DNA from 2 places in the Candidatus Acetatifactor stercoripullorum genome. Region 1 is predicted to be linked to the other one. Evidence: predicted binding sites of a transcription regulator. Region 1 holds the regulator's gene; the other holds the start of a gene.
The links. Region 1 encodes Rex, which represses fermentation and respiration genes when NADH is low (regulators of the CRP and FNR family bind a similar motif). Its sites were predicted from a motif close to ATTGTTAANTANTTAACAAT; they were not measured.

Region 1 (7,428 bases):
GAGGAGCATGAAGAACTTCGGGAGGTTGCCATAGGCGAAGAGCTGGGAGTCAGCAGAACACCTGTGAGGGAGGCTTTCAGGCAGCTGGAGCTGGAAGGCCTGATTCAGATTATTCCCAACAAGGGAGCCTATGTGACGGGCATCACCCAAAAGGATGTGAAGGATATTTATATGATCCGTTCGCTTTTGGAAGGCCTGTGTGCCAGATGGGCCACGGAGCACATTACAAAGGAGCAGCTTGAGGAGCTGGAGGAGAACGTTTATCTGGCCCGGTTTCACGCAGAAAAAGGACATTTGGAGCAGCTGGCGGAGCTGGATAACCGCTTCCATGACATTTTATATGAGGCCTGCAGCAGTAAGATACTGGAGCATCAGCTGAAGGATTTTCACCAGTATGTGCTGCGGGTGCGCAGAAAAACCCTTTCCAGCGCAGACAGAGGGCCTAAGTCCAATGATGAGCATGAAGAGCTTTTAGAGGCAATCAAGGCGGGAAACGCCGGGCTGGCAGAGCAGCTTGCAAACCGCCATATGATAAATGCCTATGAAAATATGGTAAAAAACGGGCTGAATGAAGCCTACGGGAAACAAGAAAAGGAGACCGAAGCAAATGGAAAAAATTAAGATGACAACGCCTCTTGTGGAAATGGATGGAGACGAAATGACCAGAATTCTCTGGAAGATGATCAAGGATGAGCTTTTGCTTCCCTACATTGACCTGAAGACAGAGTATTATGATCTGGGCCTGGAGCACAGGAATGAGACCGACGACCAGGTGACGGTGGATTCCGCAAAGGCAACCTTAAAGTACGGTGTGGCCGTAAAGTGCGCAACCATTACGCCAAACGGCGCCCGGATGCAGGAATATCATCTGAAGGAAATGTGGAAGAGCCCAAATGGCACTATCCGCGCCATTCTTGACGGTACCGTATTTCGCGCACCCATCCTGATAAAGGGGATTGTGCCTTATGTGAAAAACTGGACAAAGCCCATCACCATTGCCCGTCATGCCTACGGCGATGTGTATAAAAACACAGAGATCAAGGTGCCGGGACCGGGCAGGGCGGAGCTTGTTTACACGGCGGCAGACGGCACGGAAGTAAGAGAGCTGATTCACAATTTTGAGGGACCTGGAATTCTTCAGGGCATCCATAATACGGAAAAGTCCATTTCCAGCTTTGCAAGAGCATGCTTCGGGTATGCGCTGGATACCAAGCAGGATCTGTGGTTTGCCACAAAGGACACGATTTCCAAGAAATATGACCACACCTTTAAGGATATCTTCCAGGAAATTTATGATACAGAGTACAAGGAAAAATTTGAAAAACAGGGGATTACTTATTTTTATACCCTGATCGATGATGCGGTGGCGCGGGTGATCCGCTCCGAGGGAGGATTTATCTGGGCCTGCAAGAATTATGACGGAGATGTGATGTCGGATATGGTGGCAACCGCTTACGGAGATTTGTCTATGATGACCTCCGTGCTGGTTTCTCCAAGTGGAGCCTATGAGTACGAAGCGGCTCACGGCACCGTACAGCGCCATTATTATAAGCATCTGAAGGGAGAAGAGACCTCCACCAATTCCATCGCTACCATCTTTGCATGGACCGGCGCTCTGAAAAAGAGAGGGGAGCTGGACGGCAATGAGGCGCTTTGCGCGTTTGCGGACAAGCTGGAGAAGGCCTGCATAAAGACGGTGGAGGATGGAAAGATGACCAAGAGCCTTTCTCTGATTTCCACCTGTGAAAATCCTGTGATTTTAAACTCCCTGGAATTTATTCAGGCGATACGTGAAACGCTGGAGACTCTTCTGTAGGAAAACATTAAGGAAATATTGCAGATTTTTCAGAAAAAGAATGGGAAATCCCGGCTTATCTTGCCAGGATTTCCCATTCTTCATATAAGGCTTCCAGCTGTGCATCCACCTGTTCCTGTTCCTTCGTAAGCTCCATAAGCTTTGCGGCCTGGGTGCCCAGGGAAGGGTCGGAAAGCTGTGCGCGCAGCCGCCCAAGCTGCTCTTCCAGTGCGGCAATTTTTTCCTCACATTTTTTTAAATCGTTTTCCTTTTTCCGAATCCGGGCCTGCTCCTCCTTTTGGGCTTTCCAGTCCTGCTTTGCTTCGGAAGAGGAAGGGGCCAAAGAGGGGGCAGAAACGTCAGCGGGAGCAAAGGAAGCCCTGACGGTATCTCTTTTTTCCAGATAATAATCATAATTTCCAATGTAATTGACAAACCGACAGGCCGTGAGCTCTAAAATGCGGTGGGCGGTCTTGTTGATAAAATAGCGGTCGTGGGAGACGTAGAGGACTGTGCCCTGATACTGGTTTAAGGCGTCTTCCAAAATCTCCTTTGACATGATATCCAGATGATTGGTAGGCTCATCCAGAATCAGGAAATTGGCGTTGGAAAGCATCAGCTTTGCCAGAGATACCCGTCCCCGTTCTCCGCCGCTTAAATCTGCAATGCGCTTGAATACATCGTCCCCCGTAAAGAGAAAGGCGGCCAGCACATTGCGGATTTCTGTGTTGGAGAGATTAGGATACTCGTCGGAAATTTCCTCAAAAAGAGTTTTTTCACTGTGCAGCACATGATGCTCCTGATCGTAGTAACCGATCTCTACATTGGCGCCCAGACGGAAGGAGCCGCTGTCAGCAGGAAGCAGGCCGTTGAGTATTTTGAGCAGGGTGGTCTTTCCCGTGCCGTTATCTCCGATAATGGCTGTATGCTCCCCTTTTTTCAGTTCAAAGCTTACATCCTGAAACAGGGTGTGTCCATCGAAGCTTTTGCTTAAGCCCTCCACCGAAAGCACATCCTTTCCGCTCTCCCTGCGGGGGGTAAGGGTAAGCTTCATGTCCGCCCTTGCCTCTGTGGGCCGTTCGATCACGTCCATCTTATCCAGCAGCTTTTCCCGGCTTTCCGCCCGTTTGATGGATTTTTCCCGGTTGAAGGAGCGCAGCTTTTCGATGACCGCCTCCTGATGCTTGATTTCCCGCTGCTGATTCATGTAGGCATTCCAGGCTGCAGCCCTAAGCCTTTCCTTCTTTTCCGCATAGGCAGAGTAGTTGCCCAAAAAGGTTGTGGACTTTGTCTGGTCGATTTCTATGATCTTTTGGGCAATGCGGTCCAAAAAGAAACGGTCATGGGACACAACCAGCACAGCGCCCCTATAATTCATCAGATAGGTTTCCAGCCAGGAAATGGAATTCATGTCCAGATGGTTGGTGGGCTCATCCAAAATAATCAAATCCGGCTTCTGTAAAAGCAGCCGCCCCAGGGCAACTCTGGTTTTCTGGCCTCCGGAGAGGGTGGAGACGGGCTTTGCAAATTCCTCTTCCTGAAAGCCAAGCCCCTTCAGCACGCCCATAATCTCGCTTTTGTAGGAATAGCCGTTTTTGGTTTCAAAGGCATGGGTGAGAGCAGAGTACTCCCGCATCAGCTCCTCCAGCCGGCCATCGTCCGCAGACTTCATGCTTTCCTCACATTCCCGCATGCGCTCCTCCAGATCGATGAGCTCCTGCTTCACAGACAAAAGCTCCTCATAAATAGAACGGGAGGTATCCGGCTCGCTGTTTTGGGCAAGATACCCCAGCGTCTTGTCCTTAGAGAGCACTGCGCCACCCTGGTCGGGTTTAAGCTCACCCACGATAATGCGCAGAAGCGTAGTTTTGCCCGCGCCGTTTATGCCTACGATGGCGGCCTTTTCATAATCTTCTATATGGAAGCTGATATTTTCCAATACTTTGTTTTCGCCAAATGCCTTGGATATATTTTGACAGGAGAGTATCATAATTTATTCCTCCTCAATAGTATCATAATATTTTACCTTGGAGAAATAATCCTGTCAATTCATTGACAAGTTTTTAACATTCGTCTATAATAATTTTATAAAATAGTTTGGAGGTAGTATCTTTGGAAGAAAAAGAAATTTCTCAAGCTGTCATCAGCCGTCTGCCAAGATATTTCCGTTATCTGGGAGAGCTTAAGGATGAAGGGGTTGAGCGGATATCCTCCCAGGAGTTAAGCGAGCTGATGAAGGTGACGGCATCCCAGATTCGGCAGGATTTTAATAATTTTGGCGGCTTTGGACAACAGGGCTATGGTTATAATGTGGAATATCTCTATAGGGAAATCGGCAAGATTCTCGGGCTGGATGAGAAGCATAACTTTATTATAATAGGAGCGGGAAATTTAGGACAGGCGCTGGGAAATTACCTGAATTTTGAGCGGCGAGGCTTTATTTTCCGGGGAATGTTTGACAAAAATCCAGCGCTTGTGGGCAAGGACGTCAGAGGGGTAAAGGTTATGCCCATGGAGGAGATGGAGCGCTTTGTAAAGGAGAACGATATCGATATCGCCGTGCTTACCATTCCCAAATCGGGTGCGGAGGAAGTGGCGGAGAGGCTTGTGGCAAATGGAATCCGGGCAATCTGGAATTTTGCTCATGTGGATTTGAATGTGCCGGAAGGGATTCAGGTGGAAAACGTGCATCTCTCCGACAGCTTGATGAAGCTATCCTATAATATCGGCTGTTATAAGCGGGAAAAGGATAAAGCATAGCAGGAGGAAGCTATGGGGAGCGAGGATAAAAAGGAAATTTTTTCAGGGGCCCTTCAAGGGAAAAAAATTCCAATATTGACGCTGGACAATAAATGGTACCGGCTGCTGGACGAGACGGGCAGGACAGCTGCAGGAGAGCTGACAGAACACCTCAATGAGCTTTTGCGCAGACAGGGAAAGCTCAATACAGAGTCCAAGGAAATCAGGAAGCTGAAAAAGAAGCTGATGAGCGAGATTGTGCCTATGGTCAATGAGGCAGAGCAAAGCCAAAATGCCGCCCTGGAGCAGAAAATAGAGGACAACAAGCGCCTGATTGCAGAGTGCAATGAAAAGCTGGAAAAATATCAGGACGAGATGCTTGAATTGCCCGGGGAGATTGACCGAGTCAATTTTCAACTGATGCTCTTTACCATGGAATGCTGTTATAGGACCATGAAGGAAAACCAAGGGGCTATTCAGGAGATTACGGACTGGGTGACGCAGGTCAGGATTGACTTAAAAAAGAATCTGATCCGCAGACAGGAGATGGAGCAGCAGAATCAGGAAATCTATTCCTATATGCACGATGTGTTCGGAGCGGATGTGGTGGATTTGTTTGATATGAGCATGCTTCCGGAGAATTCTTCGGAAAAATAACAATGGGAACCATGCTTTGCGGGCTTCCTGTATCGTGAATAAAAAGGATTGTTGCAGAACAGTCCTTTTTGTTTTATACTTGGAATGCGCAAAGGACAGCGCAGAAATGAGGCAAATATGAAATATCTGGTCACTGCAGAGGAAATGAAAGAATATGACCGCAATACCATAGAAAGAATCGGCATTCCGGGCATGGTGCTTATGGAGAGAGCGGCACTGGCGGCACTTGGAGAAATCCGGAAGATTATGAAAAAATGCCGGGATCAGAGGAAAAGAGTGCTGATTCTTACCGGGATGGGGAACAATGGCGGAGACGGACTTGCATTGGCCAGGCTTCTTGCAGAGGAGTCCTGGGAGGTGGAGATATGGCATGTGGGAGAAAGAAAAAAGGCTTCTCCACAGTGGGAGAAGCAGTCTGCCATTCTGCAAAATTATCCTGTGAAAACAGGCAGCAAACCTTTCAGGGAGGAATATACTATTTTAATAGACGCTTTATTCGGAGTAGGACTTTCCAGAGAGGTGAAGGGAGAGTTCGCCCAGGCCATAGAAACCTTTAACAGCCTTTCGGGGTATAAGATAGCTCTGGACGTTCCAAGCGGCATTGATTCTGACACCGGACGGGTGCTGGGAACAGCCGTGAGGGCGGATATGACGGTGACCTTTGGATTTTTGAAAAGAGGGCTTGCCCTGTATCCGGGCTGTCTTTACTGCGGAGAGGTGAAGGTAGACGGCGTTGGAATCGGCGAAGCCAGTTTTTTTGGAAGAAAGCCGCAGATGTTTTGCTATGACGAAGATGCAGAGAGCCTTCTGCCCCCTCGGGACCTGGCGGGCAATAAGGGCACCTTTGGCAAGGTGGTTTTGGCGGCGGGCAGCAGGAATATGGCGGGTGCTGCAGTGCTGGCTGCCAGGGCTGCCTATCGGATAGGTGCCGGTATGGTCAAGGTGATCACGCCAGAGGAAAACAGAGTGATTCTGCAGCAGCAGGTGCCGGAGGCTTTGCTTGGGAGCCCAAAGGAGCTTTTGCAGAGTCTTAAGTGGGCGGATGTGATTGCCGCCGGCCCCGGACTTTCCACTGGAAAGCAGGCCCTGGAGCTTTTGCGGAGCCTGATCTTTGAAAGCAGCCTTCCCCTGGTGCTGGACGCAGATGCCTTGAACCTGCTTTCTGAGGAGAACACATTTTTTCAGGAGCTATCCAGACAGGGGGCGGCGGGCAGAAGGATGATTCTGACACCCCATGTGGGAGAGCTTTCCAGACTTATGGGGAAAACGATACAGGAGCTTAAGGAAAATCTGCCTGATGCAGGAGTAAGGCTTGCAGAAAGGCTTCACGCCGTCTTAGTGGTAAAGGATGCCCGTACCTTTGTGTGTCGGGAAGATGGGACTGTGTGCGTAAATCTGGCGGGCAACAGCGGCATGGCAACCGCTGGAAGCGGCGACGTTTTGGCGGGGGTGATAGCCGGACTGTGTGCACAGGGGATGGAACCCTTTGAGGCCGCTGCCGCAGGCGTGTGTCTGCATGCAAGGGCGGGAGACAAGGCAGCCTGCAGATGCGGTGAACACGGCCTGATGGCGGGAGACATTATTGAAAATATGGCATTTTGCCAGGATACGCAAAGGAAAGAAATCAGATGGACGAATGGAACGAGAAATTAAAGGCCTGTCAGAGAGGGTATGTGGAGATAAATCTGGATGCTATTGTGGAAAACATGTGCAGCATGAAAAAGCAGATCGGAGCGCATACAAAAATGCTGGGCGTGGTCAAGGCAGACGGCTATGGGCATGGCAGCGTTCCCATTGCCAGACGCCTTGAGGGGCTTGATTTTCTGTACGGCTTTGCTGTGGCTACGGTGGAGGAAGCTTACAAGCTGCGGCGCGCGGGAATCAAAAAGCCCATCCTTATTCTGGGCTATGCCTTTCCCGATTCTTATGAAATGCTTGCAAGATGGGAAATTCGTCCGGCAGTGTTCCGGGAGGACTCCCTTAAGGCGTTGTCCCAAGGGGCAAAAGCGGCGGGAAAGCGCCTTAAGGTGCATGTGAAGGTAGATACGGGAATGGGCAGGATTGGCATTATGCCAGACGATGAGGGACTTGCCTTTGTGCGCAGGCTTTCCATGGAGCCGGGGATTGAGATAGAGGGGATATTCACCCATTTTGCCAAAGCGGACACAAGGGATAAAACCAGCGCCCGACAGCAGCTTTGCATTTTCCAGGACTTTTTGAAAAGAATAGAAGAGGAG
Region 2 (7,428 bases), on a different contig from region 1:
TGGCGCTCAGGGAGGCGGGACTTAGAGGCTTTGCCAGAGAATTTCACCATCAGATGCGGCTGAATTTTCCAAGAGCGGGAAGCGTGTTTTTCATCTGGCCTGCCCTCTGGACAGTGACGCTTGCGCGTTTTCTGCTCAATAACCGCAGAATACGCAGGGTGTCCGGCTGGTCCATCCTGAAGAAGGCAAGGCAGAGAAGCCGTCTGATGGCAGGCTTGAGGCTGTGGAAAAAGTAAAGTGATTGACATATATTGATTGACTAGTGTATTATATTAAGTAGATTATGAAGACTGTAAAGGTGTGGGAGGTATTGGTTGATGGAAAAATATGAAATGCCTGTAGTGGAAATTGTGGATGAAGTCAGCGAGGGCGTGTATCTGGCCAGTGGTGATTGCTATACGGTAAATGCCGTGATTACGCAGACACCGCAGATGGGACGGGGCGATTACCGGATTCAGGTAGTGGGAGCCCATAATGCGTCAGATGGACATCACAGCGGCGCGCAGGTGCTGACATTGTCCTTCAATCAGCCGGTGACCTATGTGTCATCGGGCGGAAGTCTGGCCGGAGGAGACGGCACCAGCGCCATTTCCATTTCTTACGGTTATCACAACAATGCCCAGGATAATGTAGGGCTGGGAGATGTGGTGGTGCAGGCGGATTCCGGTCTTGCCATTACAGGTGCACAGCTGAGCTGTAATTATGACTGCGGGCAGCATTGACAGACATGACAGGCATTGACATACATGAAAACAGACGGGGGAACGGCTGGCTTTGGCCGTTCCCCCGTTATGCGTATGCCTGGCGGCGCACGTTGCCCACTGCATTTTCTGACCCAGAGGCTGGCATTGTCAGAGGCCGGAAAGAGCCTGTATTTCTTCCTGGTCAAGCAGTACGCAGCGCTTGTCACGAATGGCGTATACAGCATCGCAGATGGCAAGCACACTGGGTCTGTGGGTTGTCACGATACAGGTGCGGGGATAAGCATCCCTTGCAATATTCTGAAGAATTCTTTTTTCAACAGCGGTATCCAGGGCAGAGGTGGCCTCGTCCAGCAAAAGAATAGGGGCATGGCACAACAGCGCCCGGGCAATGGCAAGCCGCTGGGCCTGACCCTCAGAAAAGCCTCCTCCCCGCTCTCTGATATAGCTGTGGATGCCTTCCGGAAGCGCTTCTACAAATTCCCAGGCACATGCCGCCTCCAGGGCGGCAATGATTTCCTCATCCGTGGCCTGGGGCTTTACATTGCGCAGATTTTCTGCTATGGTGCCGGAAAACATAGTGTTTCCCTGGGGCACATAGGAGAAGAGCCTGCGGGTGGAGGGAGACAGGGGCAGAGAAACCCCGGATTCCCCACTGCCTGCAAGCAGAAGGGCTTCTCCCGATACCGGGCGAAGCAGCGCAAGCATCAGATGAAGCATTGTGGTTTTCCCTTCCCCGGAGGGCCCCACCAGGGCCGCAATCTGGTGGGGACGGGCAGTAAAGGAAGCATCCTCCAATACATTTACGCCCTGCCGGTAGGAGTAGGTCAGGTGGCTGAAATGGATGGAAAAGCCCTCTGCGCCGTATTGCTTTAAAAACAGAGAGGTTTCCTCAGTATGACTGTAATCCTCTTTTGGCATATTCAAAATATCCATGAGCCTTCCTGCAGAGGTGGTCAGGGAGATGGAGGTGGGAACCAGGGAAATTAAGTTGTTTAAGGCACCGGTCAGGGTCCCGGACATGGATAGAAACAGCGTCATGGTTCCGTAGCTGATGGCGCCGCTCCAGACCCGGTAAATGCCCCAGCCGTAGGAGCTGTAGGACACGAGCAGTCCCACCGCCGTCATCAAAAGAGAGGTAAAGAGGGACATTTTCTGAAAATCCATTTTCATGGAGATATATTCTGTCTGCAGATCCTTTAGCCGTTTCACATACAGAGGAACCATGTCAAAGGCCTTGATGGTGCGCAGATTGGCAAAGGATTCCTGGTTGAATCCCGACATTTTTGCATTCATGGCCGCGCTCTTTTGGTTATTGTCTGTCATGCGTTTTAACAGCCTGCGGGACACGGCGGCGCCAAAGGGGATGCCAAGCAGGGCAAAGAAGGCGAAGGAGGCGTCGTGGTAGACAACAATGGCAAAGGCGCTGATAAACCGGAACAGGTAAATGATCAGATTTGGGAGAAAATTTAACACCCCAGAAGCTATATTGGAGGTATCCTGGCTCCAGCGGGTCAAAAGATCGCCGGTGTGGTAATGGGCTATGGATTCCAGATCCACTACCAGCATTTTTGAAAAAATATCCGCCTTGATTTCCGTGTCCACCTTCATGCTGATCCAGGAGGAGGCATAATTGCAGAGCTGATTCATCAGGGCGCTGCCCATGCCAAAGCCGATCATCAGACAAAAGGTTTTAAGCAGCTCACCGGTCTGACGGCCGGTGATAATGTCCACCAGATTTTTGGAGATAAGGCTGGAGCCCAGGGAAACCAGTGTGCCCGTAAGACCCAGAAATGTATAAAAAATCATGGCCCCCCAATAACGTCTGGCGTACCGGTAAATCCATTTTGTCTGCCGCCACATATCCTTCAGCAGGCCTTCCTGTATCCTCTTTTTGATATGCTTTATCTTTTCAAACATTTTTTCTCTCATTCTGCCGCGCGGACGGCTTTGTAATCAGAAGGGAATTTTAATTTTCAATCTGCATTTCCAAATAGCTGTCGATGGCCTGTTTGATCACATAAACGGCGGAGACCTCCTTTGTACAGTGCAGTCTGCAGATGAAAATATGGGGCAGCAGCCTGCCCGCGAAGGATAGATTAGCCTCCTGCTGCTTTTTGTTCCAGGCCGGCGATATGAACCGCTGCATCACAAGAAGCTGTTTCTGATCCTCACTGAGGGCTTCTATATAATTTTTTTCCGCCTGTCTGAGGAGGATAATGCCTCCTAAGGGGTAGGAGCCCGTATTGCTGATTCCGGAGGTCCCGCACCAGGGAAGCCCATGAACGAAGGGGGTTTCCCCATCCATGGCAAGAAGATTTAAATCCCCGTTGATGAGGGGAGCCTGAAGGACTTGGTTCCAAAGCCCGGTATGTGTGGATTTGCCCGTTCCAGAGGGAGCGGCAAAGAGCCATGCCCTGCCCTGGTAGAGCAAAGAAGCGGAATGAATCACCGCCATGTGATGCCTTTGGGAAAGATACAAAAAGCCCAGCCGGATGGCGTGAAACAGATTTTCCCGAAAGGCATCCGTAAAGGGCGGACGGCAGTAAAAGGTCATCAAAGAGCCGTCCCTTGTTATTCTCGCTTCCCAAATATGACGAAGAGCGGGGAACAGGAAGATATATTCTGCCTCCCCCTCCATAACCACCAGATCACTGCTTCGCAGAAGCACGGCGCCGTTTGGATGCTTTGCAGGCATGCGGCACAGCACCCTTATCCTTTGGTGCACATTTTCGCATTTTTGTACGGCAAAGGGGAGAAAAAAATCTGAAAATGCACCGGCAGGACCCCTTAATTCCAATATAAGGCCTCCGATTTTGATCTGCCTGTAAAAGGAGACGGGGCTGTCCGGTCTTGCCTGTGAGGATTCTATAATCCCATGGGCCTGCAGGATATTCAAAAATTGTTGGATGTCTTTTCGAAGCCCCGGCAGCAGGGCGCTGTCTGCATGGAAATGAGAGGCACATTTGGAAACCAGCATATCTTCCGTACAGTCCTGCTTTAAAAGCTCCCAGAGATAGACGCCGGTTTCGTTGATTTTGATTCCCCGCCTGTGATCGGCAATTCCCTGCCCGAAGGGGAGAAGATAGGGGATTCCCGATATATGGCATAACATATAGTCCTTGCTTCGCTTCATTTTTTCCTCCGATTTCAGTATAAGGGCATTATAGCATTCCTGAAGTAAAAATGCTATAATACTTCATACAAGCAGGCATGATAAAGGGCGGAAACAGGGGAAGGATCGGAAGGGGAGCAAATGGGCATGGAGCAGAAGAATGCAGAAAAAAGGGACATAGGGCAAAGACACATGGAACGGAAAGAAAAGGAGCGGGGGGCGAAGGCGGATATCGAAAAACTGCTGGAGGAAGGGAACCTGATCAGGATTCACCCAAAGGGCTTCAGCATGTATCCCCTTTTTGTGCCGGAAAGGGATGAGGCGGTGATCGGCCCCCCGGACATAGCGAAGCTCAAAAGAGGGGATGTAGCCCTTTACCGGAGGGAAAGCGGCAGACTGGTGCTGCATCGCATCTGGAAGCGGAGGGGCAATGAATTTTATATGCTGGGAGATAATCAAAAGGAAATAGAAGGGCCTCTTTCAGGGGGACAGATCAAAGGCATTCTAAAAGAGGTAATCCGCAGAGGACACCGGTTTTCTGTGAAAAACCCCATTTACAGACTGTCTGCCGGGATATGGCTTTTTTTCCGCCCAATCCGCCCCTTTTTCTGGGGCGTTTTGGCGAAAATACGAAAAATTAGATCCTCCTAAATTCGGGAGTGCGTTTTTCAAAGATGGTGTAATACCGAAAACCGCAATCCAGCAGCACTTTTCCCGCCCGGTCGAAGTCGGCAGCCATGCTCTGCGCGTTGTGGGCATCGGACCCGACGGTGACGATTTCTCCGCCAAGCTGTCTGTAGCGCTTCAGGATATCCGTACAGGGATGAAGATCGGAAAGTCCTCTCTTTAGCCCCCCTGTATTTACCTCAAGCCCCTTTCCGCCCTCGATTAACGCTTCCAGAATCTGATCGAGCACTTCCCTGTATCCGGCGTAAGAATAGCCCTGATCCTTGTTTGGGCCGTAGCGGACCACATAATCCAGATGGCCGTACACGTCAAAATTAGAGTGCTTCCTAATATTTTCCAGAATGGATTCAAAATATTCCAGATAGGCTTCCTCCTGCGTGCGCCCTTCAAAAAAAGAAGGGAAGTAGGGGTCTCTCCCGTGGCACAAGTGGGAGGAGCCGATGATAAAGTCGAAATCATAGGACTTTGCATATACGGCGTCCTGCCGCATAAGCTGCGGCTGCAGGCCCAGCTCTACGCCAAAGAGAACCTTGATTTTGTCAGCATATTTTTCCCGATACCGGATCAGGTCATAGAGATAGGCGTCGGTGTTTAATAAAAACTGGGAGCCGTCTCCATCGGGGGAGGGCGGATATTCGAAATCATTGTGCTCCGTAAAGCAGATTTCCGTAAGTCCCAGGGAAATTCCTCTCAGGATCATTTCCTCCATGGGAGTGGAGGAATCCCCGGAAAAGGAGGAGTGCAGATGAAAATCAGACGTAATGGGCATAATTTTTTCCTTTCCTGTAAAAACTTTTAAAAGCGTACATCCACAGTATATCAAAAATCCGGTGAAAAGCCATATGAAATCTAAACAAAGTGTAAAATTTACCCAAAACCGGTAATTATTTTTTATTTACATCTTGAATTCTCCATGGGAATTAGGTAAAATGGATTTGCTGATAAAATTTTGACAATCTGACAGGGTTTTCCCGCGGTTTTTCCGCCGGTGCCAGGGCTTAAGGATCGTCAAAAGATATAAAATTAATATTTTAGGAGGAAACTAAAATGGCAGTAAGAGTAGCAATTAATGGTTTTGGCCGTATTGGTCGTCTGGCATTCAGACAGATGTTTGATGCGGAGGGATATGAAGTGGTAGCGATCAACGATCTGACAAGCCCTAAGATGCTTGCACATCTGTTGAAGTACGATTCTTCCCAGGGTGTTTACAAATATGCAAGCACCGTAGAGGCAGGCGAGGACTGCATCACCGTTAACGGCAAGACCATCACGATTTATAAAGAGGCTGATGCAAGCAAGCTTCCCTGGGGAGAGCTGAAGGTTGATGTTGTTCTGGAGTGTACAGGCTTCTATACCTCCAAGGAGAAGGCATCCGCACATATCACTGCAGGCGCCCGCAAGGTTGTTATCTCTGCTCCCGCCGGCAATGACCTTCCTACCATCGTATATAACGTAAACCATACCACCTTAAAGCCGGAGGATACCGTGATCTCCGCAGCTTCCTGTACCACCAACTGCCTGGCTCCCATGGCTAAGGCACTGAACGACTGCAGACCTATCATGAGCGGTATCATGACCACCGTTCACGCTTACACCGGCGATCAGATGACTCTGGACGGACCTCAGAGAAAGGGCGATTTGAGAAGAAGCCGTGCAGGCGCATGCAACATCGTTCCTAACTCCACAGGTGCAGCTAAGGCAATCGGCCTTGTTATCCCTGAGCTCAACGGCAAGCTGATCGGCTCCGCACAGCGTGTTCCTACCCCTACAGGCTCCACCACGATTCTGGTGGCAGTTGTAAAGGGCGCTGTTACCAAGGAAGAGATCAATGAGGCTATGAAGGCTGCTGCTACAGAGTCCTTCGCATACAATACCGATGAGATCGTATCCTCCGATATTATCGGAAGCACCTACGGCTCTATCTTTGACGCTACCCAGACCATGGTTGCTCCCATGGAGGACGGCAATACCCAGGTACAGGTTGTTTCCTGGTATGACAATGAGAACAGCTACACCTCTCAGATGGTTCGTACCATCAAGTATTTCAGCGAGCTGAACTAAGCTGTTTTTACAGAAAAATAAGCAAGACCTATCAGGGTCCGGTCTTAAAGGGCCGGACCCTTAATATTTGGAGGTAAAGGAAATGGGCTTAAATAAGAAATCAGTTGACGACATTAACGCAAAGGGAAAAAGAGTGCTGGTGAGATGTGACTTTAACGTTCCTTTAAAGAACGGGGAGATCACCGATGACACCCGTATTGTGGCGGCGCTGCCCACCATTCAGAAATTGATTAACGACGGCGGCAAGGTGATTCTCTGCTCTCATCTGGGCAAGGTGAAGAATGGCCCCAACGAAGGAGAGTCTCTGGCGCCTGTTGCAAAAAGACTTTCCGAAAAGCTGGGCAAGGAGGTTGTGTTTGTATCGGATTACAACGTAACCGGCGAGGCCGCTGCCAAGGCTGTGGAGGCAATGAAAGAAGGGGATGTGGTTCTTCTGCAGAATACCCGCTTCCGTGGAGCTGAGGAGACCAAGAACGGCGAGCAGTTCAGCAAGGAGCTGGCTGACCTGGCTGATATTTATGTTTGCGACGCATTTGGCTCTTCCCACAGAGCGCATGCTTCCGTTGCAGGCGTGACCAAATTCATCTCCGCAAAGGGCGGCGAGAATGTAGTGGGTTACTTAATGCAGAAGGAGATCAATTTCCTGGGCAATGCGGTTGAGAATCCCGTGAGACCTTTTGTTGCAATTTTAGGCGGTGCAAAGGTGGCTGACAAGCTGAATGTAATCTCCAATCTGCTGGAGAAATGCGATACCCTGATCATCGGCGGAGGCATGGCTTATACCTTCTTAAAGGCACAGGGATATGAGGTGGGCAAATCTCTGGTGGATGATGAGAAGATCGGCTACTGCAAGGAAATGATGGA

Region 2: gap (type I glyceraldehyde-3-phosphate dehydrogenase) is a predicted target of Rex. The motif match lies at 5,441-5,460, and genes of this name have one in related genera.

Annotation. Positions count from the first base shown of each region.
Region 1 is NZ_CALWMU010000018.1:18,139-25,566, reverse strand. Features, by position in the region: gene SHK35_RS07110 (GntR family transcriptional regulator) at 1-621, shown strand, start outside; gene SHK35_RS07105 (NADP-dependent isocitrate dehydrogenase) at 608-1,816, shown strand; gene SHK35_RS07100 (ABC-F family ATP-binding cassette domain-containing protein) at 1,872-3,785, opposite strand; gene SHK35_RS07095 (redox-sensing transcriptional repressor Rex) at 3,908-4,555, shown strand; gene SHK35_RS07090 (hypothetical protein) at 4,568-5,191, shown strand; gene SHK35_RS07085 (NAD(P)H-hydrate dehydratase) at 5,309-6,844, shown strand; gene alr (alanine racemase) at 6,820-7,428, shown strand, end outside.
Region 2 is NZ_CALWMU010000008.1:76,334-83,761, forward strand. Features, by position in the region: gene SHK35_RS03930 (nucleotidyltransferase family protein) at 1-236, shown strand, start outside; gene SHK35_RS03935 (hypothetical protein) at 318-722, shown strand; gene SHK35_RS03940 (ABC transporter ATP-binding protein) at 852-2,621, opposite strand; gene SHK35_RS03945 (PqqD family protein) at 2,671-3,837, opposite strand; gene SHK35_RS03950 (S24/S26 family peptidase) at 3,964-4,467, shown strand; gene SHK35_RS03955 (histidinol-phosphatase HisJ family protein) at 4,454-5,272, opposite strand; gene gap (type I glyceraldehyde-3-phosphate dehydrogenase) at 5,551-6,564, shown strand; gene SHK35_RS03965 (phosphoglycerate kinase) at 6,647-7,428, shown strand, end outside.